Regions from separate parts of the Lelliottia sp. JS-SCA-14 genome, predicted to be linked through region 3. Evidence: predicted binding sites of a transcription regulator. Region 3 holds the regulator's gene; each other region holds the start of a gene.
What was found. The regulator PhoB, encoded in region 3, activates phosphate uptake and scavenging genes when phosphate is short. The targets are predictions, from matches to a motif close to CTGTCATAAAACTGNCNNAT.

Region 1: pstS (phosphate ABC transporter substrate-binding protein PstS) is a predicted target of PhoB. The motif match lies at 1,922-1,941, and genes of this name have one in related genera.
Region 2: kdgR (DNA-binding transcriptional regulator KdgR) is a predicted target of PhoB. The motif match lies at 2,130-2,149, and genes of this name have one in related genera.

Annotation. Positions count from the first base shown of each region.
Region 1 covers NZ_CP141606.1:12,609-17,044, forward strand. The annotation lists gene glmS (glutamine--fructose-6-phosphate transaminase (isomerizing)) at 1-1,728, shown strand, start outside; gene pstS (phosphate ABC transporter substrate-binding protein PstS) at 2,029-3,069, shown strand; gene pstC (phosphate ABC transporter permease PstC) at 3,194-4,153, shown strand; gene pstA (phosphate ABC transporter permease PstA) at 4,153-4,436, shown strand, end outside.
Region 2 covers NZ_CP141606.1:2,834,836-2,839,271, reverse strand. The annotation lists gene htpX (protease HtpX) at 1-635, shown strand, start outside; gene U9O48_RS13335 (MFS transporter) at 689-2,062, opposite strand; gene kdgR (DNA-binding transcriptional regulator KdgR) at 2,241-3,032, shown strand; gene U9O48_RS13325 (YobH family protein) at 3,090-3,329, opposite strand; gene mgrB (PhoP/PhoQ regulator MgrB) at 3,490-3,633, shown strand; gene U9O48_RS13315 (YebO family protein) at 3,707-3,997, shown strand; gene U9O48_RS13310 (MBL fold metallo-hydrolase) at 4,020-4,436, shown strand, end outside.
Region 3 covers NZ_CP141606.1:1,091,879-1,096,314, reverse strand. The annotation lists gene phoR (phosphate regulon sensor histidine kinase PhoR) at 255-1,550, opposite strand; gene phoB (phosphate response regulator transcription factor PhoB) at 1,572-2,261, opposite strand; gene sbcD (exonuclease subunit SbcD) at 2,449-3,654, shown strand; gene sbcC (exonuclease subunit SbcC) at 3,651-4,436, shown strand, end outside.

The DNA of each region.
Region 1 (4,436 bases), 1.1 Mb from region 3:
GCAGTAGTGGATGCAGAAGGTCATATGACCCGTCTGCGCCGTCTCGGTAAAGTGCAAATGCTGGCGCAAGCCGCGGAAGAAACTCCGCTGCACGGCGGAACCGGTATCGCACACACCCGCTGGGCAACCCACGGCGAACCGTCTGAAGGCAACGCCCACCCGCATGTGTCTGAACACATTGTGGTGGTGCATAACGGCATTATCGAAAACCACGAACCGCTGCGCGAAGAGTTGAAAGCGCGTGGCTACACCTTTGTCTCTGAAACTGACACCGAAGTTATCGCTCACCTGGTTCACTGGGAGCTGGAGCAGGGCGGTACGCTGCGCGAAGCGGTGCTGCGCGCCATTCCTCAGCTACGCGGCGCGTACGGTACAGTGATCATGGATTCTCGCGATCCGAGCACTCTGCTGGCGGCACGTTCCGGTAGCCCGATGGTCATCGGTATGGGGATGGGCGAGAACTTCATCGCTTCCGATCAGCTGGCACTCCTGCCGGTCACCCGTCGTTTTATCTTCCTCGAAGAGGGCGATATCGCGGAAGTGACCCGTCGCAGCGTGACGGTCTTTGATAAATCCGGCGCGCAGGTGAAGCGTCAGGAGATCGAATCGAATCTGCAGTACGATGCGGGCGACAAAGGCGCGTACCGTCACTACATGCAGAAAGAGATCTACGAGCAGCCGAACGCCATCAAGAACACCCTGACCGGGCGCATCAGCCACGGCGAGGTGGATCTGAGCGAGCTGGGCGCGAACGCCAACGAGATGCTGGCGAAGGTCGAGCATATCCAGATTGTGGCCTGCGGCACCTCTTACAACTCAGGTATGGTTTCGCGCTACTGGTTTGAAGCCCTGGCGGGCGTGCCGTGCGATGTCGAAATCGCCTCGGAATTCCGCTACCGCAAATCTGCCGTGCGCCGTAACAGCCTGATGATCACCCTTTCCCAGTCCGGTGAAACGGCGGATACCCTGGCGGCCCTGCGTCTGTCGAAAGAGCTGGGCTATCTCGGTTCTCTGGCGATCTGTAACGTCCCTGGCTCGTCGCTAGTGCGTGAATCCGATCTGGCGCTGATGACCAAAGCGGGCACTGAAATCGGCGTGGCATCGACCAAAGCCTTCACCACTCAGCTGACCGTGCTGTTGATGCTGGTGGCGAAACTGGCGCGTCTGAAAGGCCAGGATGCGTCCATTGAGCAGGATATCGTTCACGGGCTGCAGGCGCTGCCGAGCCGTATCGAGCAGATGCTCTCCCAGGACAAGCGCATCGAAGCGCTGGCAGAAGATTTCTCTGACAAACACCACGCCCTGTTCCTTGGCCGTGGCGATCAGTACCCAATCGCGCTGGAAGGCGCACTGAAGCTGAAAGAGATCTCTTACATCCATGCGGAAGCCTACGCCGCAGGCGAGCTGAAACACGGCCCGCTGGCGCTGATTGACGCGGATATGCCGGTGATCGTGGTTGCCCCGAACAACGAACTGCTGGAAAAACTGAAATCGAATATCGAAGAAGTGCGCGCCCGTGGCGGCCAGCTGTACGTCTTCGCCGATCAGGATGCCGGGTTTGTCAGCAACGACAACATGCACATTATCGAGATGCCGCATGTTGAAGAGGTGATTGCCCCGATCTTCTACACCGTTCCGCTGCAGCTGCTGGCGTATCACGTCGCGCTGATCAAAGGCACCGACGTCGACCAGCCGCGTAACCTGGCGAAGTCCGTCACCGTAGAATAATCCCTTCAGGCTCCACCTTCGGGTGGAGCTTTTTTTATCCCTTCCCGACGTTTTTATTTATGACAATCTGTCATCTTCAGCTACTTTTTTCAGTGTCACAGAAAGAAAATTTTTCTGAAATCGCACTGTCATATAAGCGGCTAACACGATGATTATTAATGCTAATTTTGCAGATTCTTAAGTGAAACTTTCAGTGTCATAAAACTGTCATAATTCGTACATTTATCTGTCACCTGTTTGTCCTATTTTGCTCATCGTAGCCACTCAAACAATGATTTACGAAATCTTGCAGGAGACATTATGAAAGTTATGCGTACCACTGTCGCAACTGTTGTCGCCGCGACCTTATCTCTGAGCGCTTTCTCTGTATTCGCAGAAGCAAGCCTGACTGGTGCTGGTGCAACATTCCCTGCGCCGGTGTATGCCAAATGGGCTGATACTTACCAGAAAGAAACCGGTAACAAGGTTAACTATCAGGGTATCGGCTCCTCCGGTGGCGTGAAACAGATTACCGCGAACACCGTCGATTTCGGCGCATCAGACGCTCCGCTGTCTGATGACAAACTGGCGCAGGAAGGTCTGTTCCAGTTCCCGACCGTTATCGGTGGTGTTGTGCTGGCCGTGAATATCCCTGGCCTGAAATCTGGCGAACTGGTGCTGGATGGCAAAACCCTGGGTGATATCTATCTCGGCAAAATCAAAAAATGGGATGACGAAGCCATCACCAAACTGAACCCGGGCATCAAACTGCCTTCGCAGAACATCGCAGTGGTTCGTCGCGCTGACGGTTCCGGTACCTCCTTCGTCTTCACCAGCTACCTGGCGAAAGTGAACGAAGAGTGGAAATCCAAAATCGGTTCTGGCTCTACCGTTAACTGGCCGACCGGTCTGGGCGGTAAAGGTAACGACGGTATCGCCGCGTTCGTCCAGCGTCTGCCTGGCTCAATCGGCTACGTAGAGTACGCTTATGCTAAGCAGAACAACCTGGCTTACACCAAACTGATCTCTGCCGATGGCAAACCGGTTAGCCCGACTGAAGAGAACTTTGCGAACGCTGCCAAAGGCGCAGACTGGAGCAAATCCTTCGCTCAGGACCTGACCAACCAGAAAGGTGACGAGGCGTGGCCAATTACTTCCACCACCTTCATCCTGGTCCACAAAGATCAGAAGAAACCTGATCAGGGCGCAGAAGTGCTGAAGTTCTTCGACTGGGCGTACAAAAACGGCGGCAAACAGGCTAATGACCTGGATTACGCCAGCCTGCCAGACAGCGTGGTTGAGCAGATTCGTGCTGCATGGAAAACCAACGTGAAAGACAGCAGCGGTAAAGCATTGTACTGATTTAGAATTCTGACGAAAATGGCGGGTGGCGCAAGCTTACCCGCCCTACGGTTCTGACTGTAGGCCTGATAAGCGTTAGCGCCATCCGGCAATTCGTGAAACGTATTTAACAGAAGAGTGATTTATGGCTGCAACCAAGCCTGCTTTTAGCCCTCCGGGGAAACATGGTGACAAGATTTTCAGCGCGCTGGTCAGACTGGCTGCGCTGATTGTGCTATTGCTGCTGGGCGGCATTATCGTGTCACTGATTTTCTCCTCCTGGCCGAGCATCCAGAAATTCGGTTTTGCCTTCCTGTGGACCAAAGAGTGGGACGCGCCAAACGATATCTACGGTGCGCTGGTGCCGATCTACGGCACGCTGATGACCTCGTTCATCGCCCTGCTGATTGCGGTTCCTGTGAGCTTTGGTATTGCCCTGTTCCTGACGGAGCTGGCGCCAGGCTGGCTGCGACGCCCGCTGGGTATCGCGATTGAACTGCTGGCGGCGATCCCGAGTATCGTTTACGGCATGTGGGGCCTGTTTATCTTTGCGCCGCTGTTCGCGAAGTACTTCCAGGAGCCGGTGGGGAATATCCTCTCCAACATTCCGTTTGTCGGTGCGCTGTTCTCCGGTCCGGCCTTCGGGATTGGTATCCTGGCCGCAGGCGTGATCCTCGCCATCATGATTATTCCGTACATTGCGGCGGTCATGCGCGATGTCTTCGAACAAACCCCGGTGATGATGAAAGAGTCGGCCTACGGCATCGGCTGCACCACCTGGGAAGTTATCTGGCGTATCGTTCTGCCGTTCACCAAAAACGGTGTCATCGGCGGCATTATGCTGGGCTTAGGTCGTGCGCTGGGTGAGACCATGGCCGTGACCTTTATCATCGGCAACACCTACCAGCTCGACAGCATATCGCTGTACATGCCGGGCAACAGTATCACCTCAGCGCTGGCGAATGAGTTCGCCGAAGCTGAATCCGGGCTGCACGTGGCGGCACTGATGGAGCTGGGTCTGATTCTGTTTGTGATCACCTTCATTGTTCTGGCGATCTCTAAGTTTATGATCATGCGCCTCGCAAAAAGTGAGGGGGCACGCTAATGACAACTCTCGAAATGCAATCCACCGCGGAACTGGCTGAATCCCGCCGCAAAATGCAGGCGCGTCGCCGCATGAAAAACCGTCTGGCGCTGACGCTGTCGATGGCGACCATGGCGTTCGGTCTGTTCTGGCTGGTGTGGATCCTGTTTTCTACCGTGACGCGCGGTATTGACGGTATGTCCCTTGCGCTGTTCACCGAAATGACCCCACCGCCGAATACCGCTGGTGGCGGGTTAGCGAACGCCCTGGCGGGCAGCGGACTGCTGATCCTGTGGGCGACCGC
Region 2 (4,436 bases), 1.7 Mb from region 3:
CTCAACAATCGCGCCAGGCGGGTATCGCTATGCCGCAGGTGGCGATTTATCACGCGCCGGACATTAACGCCTTTGCGACCGGTGCGCGTCGTGATGCCTCGCTGGTCGCGGTCAGTACCGGTCTGTTGCAGAACATGAGCCGTGATGAAGCAGAAGCCGTCATCGCGCATGAAATCAGCCACATTGCCAACGGCGACATGGTGACCATGACCCTGATTCAGGGTGTGGTTAACACCTTCGTTATCTTTATCTCGCGTATTCTGGCGCAGATTGCCGCAGGCTTTATGGGCGGTAACCGTGATGACGGGGAAGAGAGCAACGGCAACCCGCTGATCTATTTCGCGGTCGCCACGGTGCTGGAACTGGTGTTTGGTATTCTGGCAAGCATCATTACCATGTGGTTCTCCCGTCACCGTGAGTTCCATGCGGATGCGGGTTCAGCAAAACTGGTCGGTCGCGAGAAGATGATTGCTGCACTGCAGCGTCTGAAAACCAGCTACGAGCCGCAGGAAGCAACCAGCATGATGGCATTTTGCATCAACGGTAAATCAAAATCCCTGAGTGAACTGTTTATGACCCACCCGCCGCTCGATAAACGTATCGAAGCGCTGCGCAGCGGGGAATACATCAAGTAATCAGGCAGTAAGAAAAAGCAGCCGGGTTGAGCAGAAATGCCGCCCGGCTTTTTTTATGCCTCGACGCGAGGCTGCGTGACGCGCAGGCCGCTGATGACGGCGGCGAGGGTGGCAAGCGTCCCGGCGGTGAACAGCGCGACATGCGTGCCGTTTTGCCCGGCGACGTTAAACATCAGCGCCACCAGCGCAGCCCCTGAACTTTGCCCTAACAGACGCGCGGTGCCCAGCATTCCGCTGGCGCCACCGCTGCGATGACGCGGAGCGGCGGTGATGATGGTGTGATTATTCGGCGACTGGAACAGGCCAAAACCAGCCCCACACAGGATCATGCGCCAGATAATATCCAGATCCGTCGGGGCTGTCGGCAGCATGGCCAGCGCGAACAGCCCGGTCGCCATCACCACCAGACCCAACGCCCCCAGTAATCCCGCGTGAACCCGCTCGATGAGATACCCGGCAAGGGGCGCCATCACCATGGTAGCCAGCGGCCACGGGGTGAGCAGTAAACCGGTTTCGACTTCAGTGCGTCCAATCACGCCCTGCAAGAAGAAGGGCAGGGAGACCAGGGCCAGCATCTGGGCGCAGAAAGAACAGATGGATGTGCCAATCGACAGGGAAAAGAGTGGAATACGCAGCAGATCGACGGGCAACAGCGGGGTGGGGAGTGCCAGCTGGCGGCGAACGAAAAAGAAGCCGATGATCAGCATGGCGACAATCTCCGCGCCAATCAGCGTCAGCGATTGCCCCTGAGCAAACCCGCTTAGCGCCGTGATCAGCAAACCAAAGGTCAGGGCATTCATCACCGCGCTCGGTAAATCGAAGCGCGGCATAGAGCTTTTCGCACTGTTCTCAGGCAGATAGCGCAGGGCAAACAGCAGGGAGATAATCCCCAGCGGGACGTTAATCAGGAACAGCCACTGCCAGGAGGCAACGGAAAGTATGGCCGCCGCGATGGTCGGCCCTGCGGCAGACGACACCGCGACAATAAATGAGTTAATCCCCATCCCGCGCCCAAGTTGACGCTGCGGGTAGATCAGACGTATCAGTGCCGTATTCACGCTCATCAGCGCCGCGCCCCCAAACCCCTGAGCGATACGCGCGAACGTCAGGGTGTGCAGCGAATCAGACAGCGCACAGAAAAGAGATGTGACCGTAAAGACAACCAGCCCGCACTGATAGACGCGGCGATAGCCAAACATATCGCCGAGAAACGAGAAAGAAAGCAAAGAGACGACGATAGCAATCTGGTAGGCATTGACCACCCAAATGGAGCTGGCCGGAGAGGCGTGCAGGTCGCTGGCGATAGTCGGCAGGGCGACGTTGGCGATGGCGCCGTCGAGTACCGCCATTGAAATACCGATGATTATGGTGGCGATTGCGCCGTATCGCTGCGGCAATGGCAAGCCATCAGAGGATTGTTTTTCCATGGGAAATGAAACGCTCGGGGAGATATTATTATCAGACTAGCTAGTTTAGCATCGTTATTTCGGTTTTATGTCGCAGATTTGTAACGAAGTAAACGCAGATCGATTGCAGCATGACGGTCACGAATTTATAATAAAAACCGGTTCTGATTTTTATAAAACACTCGCAATGAGGTGATAAATGGCAATCGCAGATTTGGATAAGCAGCCAGATTCTGTTTCTTCCGTGCTGAAGGTGTTTGGCATCTTACAGGCGCTGGGTGAAGAGCGCGAAATTGGTATTACAGAGTTGTCGCAGCGTGTGATGATGTCAAAAAGCACCGTTTATCGCTTTCTGCAAACCATGAAATCCCTGGGCTATGTCGCACAGGAAGGCGAATCTGAGAAATATTCTCTGACCCTGAAGCTGTTCGAACTCGGGGCTCGCGCGCTGCAAAACGTGGATCTCATTCGCAGCGCCGATATTCAGATGCGCGAGCTGTCGCGTTTGACGAAAGAGACCGTCCACCTGGGCGCGCTGGATGAAGACAGCATCGTCTACATCCATAAAATCGACTCCATGTACAACCTGCGCATGTACTCCCGCATTGGTCGTCGCAACCCGCTGTACAGCACCGCCATCGGTAAAGTGCTGCTGGCGTGGCGCGATCGCGAGGAAGTGAAAGAGATCCTCGAAGGCGTGGAGTATAAACGCAGCACCGAGCGGACCATTACCAGCACTGATGAGTTGCTGACGGTGCTCGATCAGGTGCGTGAGCAGGGCTACGGGGAAGATAATCAGGAGCAGGAAGAAGGGTTACGCTGCATCGGGGTACCGGTGTTTGACCGTTTTGGCGTTGTCATCGCCGGTCTGAGCATCTCCTTCCCGACGCTGCGCTTCTCGGAAGAGCGTCTGCACGAGTATGTCGCTATGCTGCATACCGCAGCGCGCAAGATTTCTGAACAGATGGGCTACAACGACTATCCGTTCTGAAATCAACAATAAAAAACGCCGCTGAGAAGCGGCGTTTTTGTCTTTCTGTTCTGTCGGTTATCCGTTGTCGACGACCTGCTGGCTTTTACGCAGAATCGGGCAGTTAGACATTCCGATGATCCCGCTGTCGCTGTGCAGATATTGCGCGGTGCTGATACCGCGGGCGGTGAGATATTTACACTGGATACCCAGTCCCGCAGCGTTCTCTGTGCTTCCCATCAGCACGCCGTATCCCGTCAGTAAAATACCAATCCACAAAATGGCGAGGACAATAATTGTCCGAATAATGATGCGCATGAAAGCCTCATTTTTTTGCTAATAATGCTGTTAAGACTAATAGTTTTACTCTATGAAACAAGTGCATGATTCCGAAAATTTTCTGATGAAGGTACAGTTAGTCCTTGTTTAAGATAACCGTGATAACCTGGTTCAATCAGGTCATAAGACGGAGTGTGGAGTGAAAAAATTTCGCTGGGTAATTCTGATTGTAGTACTGATTGCCTGTGTCATTTTATGGACGCAGACAATTAATGTCATGTGCGATCAGGATGTACAGTTCTTTAGTGGCATTTGTGCAATCAATCAATTCATCCCCTGGTAGTATTCATTTTGATAACAGATGGTACGCTTCCTCTGCGTCAGTGCTAAAATGGCGTTTTTATTGAGGTGGTAAAATGGGTGAGTTACTGAATTCGGGGCTGCTGAACGTAGCCTCACTGGCGATCTCTCTGATCGTGATGATTATCGGCCTGGCGCTGTGGTTCTTTGTCAATCGCGCCAGCTCTCGCACCGATGAGCAGATTGAGCTGCTTGAAGCCCTGCTTGACCAGCAGAAACGCCAGAACGCGTTGCTTCGCCGTCTGTGCGAAGCCAACGAGCCGGAAGAGAAAGAAGCGCCAAAAGCGGCTGCAGAAGTGGTCAACGAAGACGAAGATGATTTCATTCGTCTGGTCGCTGAACGCTAACGGCTAAAAGGGGGAGGAGGCTGTGGTCTGGAAAAATCCGTGGTATAACCCCTCCCTCAAACATCATACCCCCGACGGATTTCGCAATATCGACTTCACCAGTCATCAGCCGGGTGACGTCGAGCGCTGGCGAAAGGAGCGTAAAGCGGCCGGATTACCGAAGCCGCCTTCACTTGGTTATCACGATTTTGTCCGCCAGTGGTGGCAGCCTGCCGAGCTGAACGACCTCTCAGAAGATGGCGTCTGGTGGCTGGGGCATGCCAGCGTGCTGCTGCGCTTAGACGGGCAATATCTGCTGACCGATCCGGTTTTCTCCCGACGCGCCTCTCCGTTACCCTTTGTGGGGCCGGAACGCAAAACCCCACCGGTTATCTCCGTTGAGACGCTCCCGCGGCTCGATGCGTTAGTCATCTCTCACAATCATTACGATCATCTCGAT
Region 3 (4,436 bases):
TTGGTATGACACTGTATGGGGCGCAATTTAAACGCTTATAACGTTTAAAGGCAAGGAGCGATCTGAAAACCAGAACAATATGCCAGCATGAAAATTGAGACCAGAACAATCCTCTAAGGTTAAGAAAAACTCATGGCTAATCATGCGAACAAAAAAGCAACAACCGTATAAAATTCATTCGCGTTTCGCTTGACTGCAAAGCAAACAGGCCAGCAATCGCTGGCCTGTGGAAAGGAAGGCTGACACGCGCCCTGTCAGGCGCTTTTTTTGGCAATCAAACGTTCCGGAATGACAAAACTGAATCGCGTGCCTTTCCCCGGCGTGCTCTGAATATCGAGGCGACTGTCGTGATGATTCACAGCGTGCTTCACAATCGCCAGCCCCAGGCCGCTTCCGCCTGTCTGCCGCGAGCGCGCTTTGTCCACGCGATAGAAACGCTCGGTCAGACGCGGAATATGCTCCGGCCCAATCCCCGGCCCGTTGTCCTCCACGCTGAACTCCGCGCCCGTCGGGACGTGCTGCCAGCGCACGGTAATGTGCGTCCCCTCAGGCGTATGATTCACCGCGTTGTAGACCAGGTTCGAAATCGCACTGCGCAGCTCGTCTTCGCTGCCCAGCACCTTCAGAGTGCTGTCCAGTTCAAAGGTGAACTGATGCTTTTTGTGGCTCAGGGTCTGCGCTTCGCGCTCTACCACCCGCAGCATCATCGGCACGTCGATGGTTTCGTTTAGCGCCAGCGTCGGCGCGGCTTCGATTTTCGACAGCGTCAGCAGCTGTTTCACCAGCCCTTCCATGCGATGCGTTTGCTCGCGCATGGTGTGCAGCGCTTTCTCGCGCGGCGCACCCTCGAGCGTCTGCTCCTGCATCATTTCGAGATAGCCCTGCAGCACCGTCAGCGGTGTGCGCAGCTCATGGCTGACGTTGGCGAAGAAGTTTCGCCGAGCCCCTTCAAGCTGGTGCATCTGGGTCACATCGCGCGCCACCATCAGCCACTGCTGATCGCTGTACGGCATCACGCGGATCTCAAGATGACGACCATTGTTCAGCACCAGATTGTGCGGGCGCGTAAAGTCACGTTTTTTCAGGTAGTGGGTGAATTCGGGGTAACGCAGGAGGTTCAGAATATTTTGACCGTTATCGTCCGGCCAGCGCAGTCCGAGCAGCTGTTGTGCCAGTCCGTTACACCAGAAAATGGTCCCTTCTTCGGTGGTCAGAATGACGGCATCCGGCAGCGACTCCGCCCCGCTGCGAAACCGTTTGATCAGGCTTCCCAGCTCGCGACGACGCTTTTTATTACGCATTTGCATCTGATGTAAGCCGTACAACAGCGGCTCCCAGCTGCCGCTACCCGGCGGCGGCGTCATGCTGCGATCCACCCATAGCCACCAGGAAAGACGCAGTAAATTCCAGAAATGCCAGACCAGTAGCCCAGTCACTGCCGCCAGTAAAAACCACGGCAGATGACCAAAAATCGCCCCCAAAATGGCGGCGGGAATACAACATAAGATCAGTTCAAAAACGAGCCTTTTCCATGACAGACGTTCCAGCACGCGTCACACTCCTGTCATTGTTCAGAAACGGGTCGAAAAACGATAACCCGTACCGCGGACCGTCTGCACCATACGATCGTGGCCGCTGTGTTCCAGCGCTTTACGCAAGCGGCGAATATGTACATCTACCGTTCTGTCTTCGACATAGACGTTAGTCCCCCAGACGTTATTCAGCAACTGTTCGCGGCTGTAAACACGTTCCGGGTGGGTCATAAAGAAGTGCAAAAGTTTGAATTCTGTCGGGCCCATATCCAGCGGGTTTTCGCCGGTCATCACCCGATGTGAGGTCGGATCGAGGCTTAACCCCTGCATTTCGATCACCTCTTCCACCGCCATCGGTGAAATACGGCGCATCACGGCTTTGATACGCGCCACCAGCTCTTTCGGCGAGAACGGCTTGGTGATGTAATCATCCGCGCCGGTCTCCAGACCGCGCACGCGATCCTCTTCTTCACCGCGCGCCGTCAGCATGACCACCGGGATATCGCGGGTCATCGCTTCGCGTTTAATGTGCTTGATAAATTGCAGGCCAGAACCGCCGGGCAACATCCAGTCAAGCAGAATCAAATCGGGCCAGGGTTCGTTCAGTTGATTCACCGCGCTGTCATAATCTTCCGCCTCAACCGGCTGGAAGCCATTTTGTTCGAGCACGAAGCACACCATTTCGCGAATCGGAGCTTCATCTTCTACGACCAGAATACGTCTCGCCATACTTTGCCCTGTCTTATTAATGTATTAGTTTGGAATGCGGCACCATTATGCGTCAGATTTATGACAGATTTATGAAAAACATTACCACCATGAATGGCAAACTGTTGTTTTATTACAGCGGTTATTTTCTCGTCCCTGAAAGCTTATAATCCCCTCCACTCTTTTTTGCCACGGATACGGATCTGCTATGCGCATACTTCACACCTCGGACTGGCATCTGGGTCAAAATTTTTACAGTAAAAGTCGCGCCGCCGAACATGAGGCCTTCCTGAACTGGCTGCTGGAGACCGCGCAGGAGCAGGAGGTGGACGCCATCATCGTCGCCGGGGATATTTTTGACACCGGATCGCCGCCGAGCTATGCGCGAGAACTCTACAACCGCTTCGTGGTGAATCTGCAGCAGACGGGCTGTCATCTGGTGATTGTCGCGGGCAACCACGACTCCGTCGCCACGCTCAACGAATCCCGGGACATTCTCGCTTTTCTGAATACCACTGTAGTGGCAAACGCCGGGCATGCCCCACAAATCCTGAAAAAACGCGACGGGACGCCGGGCGCGGTGCTCTGCCCAATCCCCTTCCTGCGCCCACGCGATATCGTTCAAAGCCAGGCCGGGCTTTCCGGCGGCGAAAAGCAGCAGCATCTGTTACTGGCGATCACCGATTATTATCAGCAGCAATATGCCGACGCCTGCGCACTGCGCGGTGATGCGGCGCTGCCGGTCATCGCTACCGGGCATCTGACCACCGTCGGGGCCAGCAAAAGTGACGCGGTGCGCGAGATTTATATCGGTACGCTCGATGCCTTCCCGGCGCAAAATTTCCCGCCTGCCGACTATATTGCCCTCGGGCACATTCACCGCGCACAGGTCATCGGCGGGTGCGAGCATATTCGCTACTGCGGCTCGCCAATCTCCCTCAGCTTTGATGAAACCGGTAAAGGCAAAAGCGTCCATCTGGTGAGTTTTACCGACGGCAAACTGAGCGCCGTCGAGACGCTCACGGTTCCGGTGACGCAGCCGCTGGCGATGCTCAAGGGCAATCTCGCCGCCATTGCCGCGCAGCTTGAACAGTGGCGCGACGTGGAACAATCCCCCCCCGTCTGGCTGGATATCGAAATCAGCACCGACGAATATCTGCACGACATGCAGCGCAAAATCCAGACCCTGACAGAAGAGCTGCCGGTTGAAGTATTACTGGTACGCCGCAGCCGCGAACAGCGCGAGAAAATTCTGTTAAGTGCGCAACGCGAAACCCTCAGCGAGTTAAAAGTCGAAGAGGTGTTTGAACGCCGCCTGGCGCAGGAGGAGATTGACGATGCGCAGCGCGCCCGGCTTAACGAGCTTTTCACCCATACCCTGCACGCGCTGCATGACGAGGAACACAACGCATGAAAATTCTCAGCCTGCGTCTGAAAAACCTCAACTCCCTGAAGGGCGAATGGAAAATCGACTTCACCGCCGAACCCTTTGCCAGCAACGGATTATTCGCCATCACCGGCGCGACCGGGGCGGGAAAAACCACCCTGCTCGACGCCATCTGCCTCGCGCTGTATCACGAGACGCCGCGCCTGAACACGGTGTCGCAGTCGCAAAACGATCTGATGACCCGCGACACGGCGGAGTGCCTGGCCGAGGTAGAATTTGAGGTCAAAGGCGTGGCCTATCGCGCATTCTGGAGCCAAAACCGCGCCCGCAACCAGCCGGACGGGAACTTACAGGCACCGCGCGTGGAACTGGCCCAGTGCGAAGACGGCAAAATCCTCGCCGATAAGGTGAAAGATAAACTCGATCTCACCGCCTCGCTGACCGGTCTGGATTATGGCCGTTTTACCCGCTCAATGCTGCTGTCCCAGGGCCAGTTTGCGGCGTTTTTGAACGCCAAACCGAAAGAGCGCGCCGAGCTGCTGGAGGAGCTGACCGGCACGGAAATCTACGGACAAATCTCCGCCATGGTGTTTGAGAAGCATAAAACGGCGCGAACCGAACTGGAGATGCGTGAAGCCCAGGCCGCAGGCGTGGTACTCCTGAGCGAAGAACAGCAACAGCAGCTGCAACAGGGTTTGCAAGCACTGACTGACGAAGAGAAAACGCTGCTGAGTGAACAGCAACAACGTCAGGTTCAGCATCAATGGCTGACGCGCCGCGATGAACTCTTACGCGAACAGCAGCGTGCC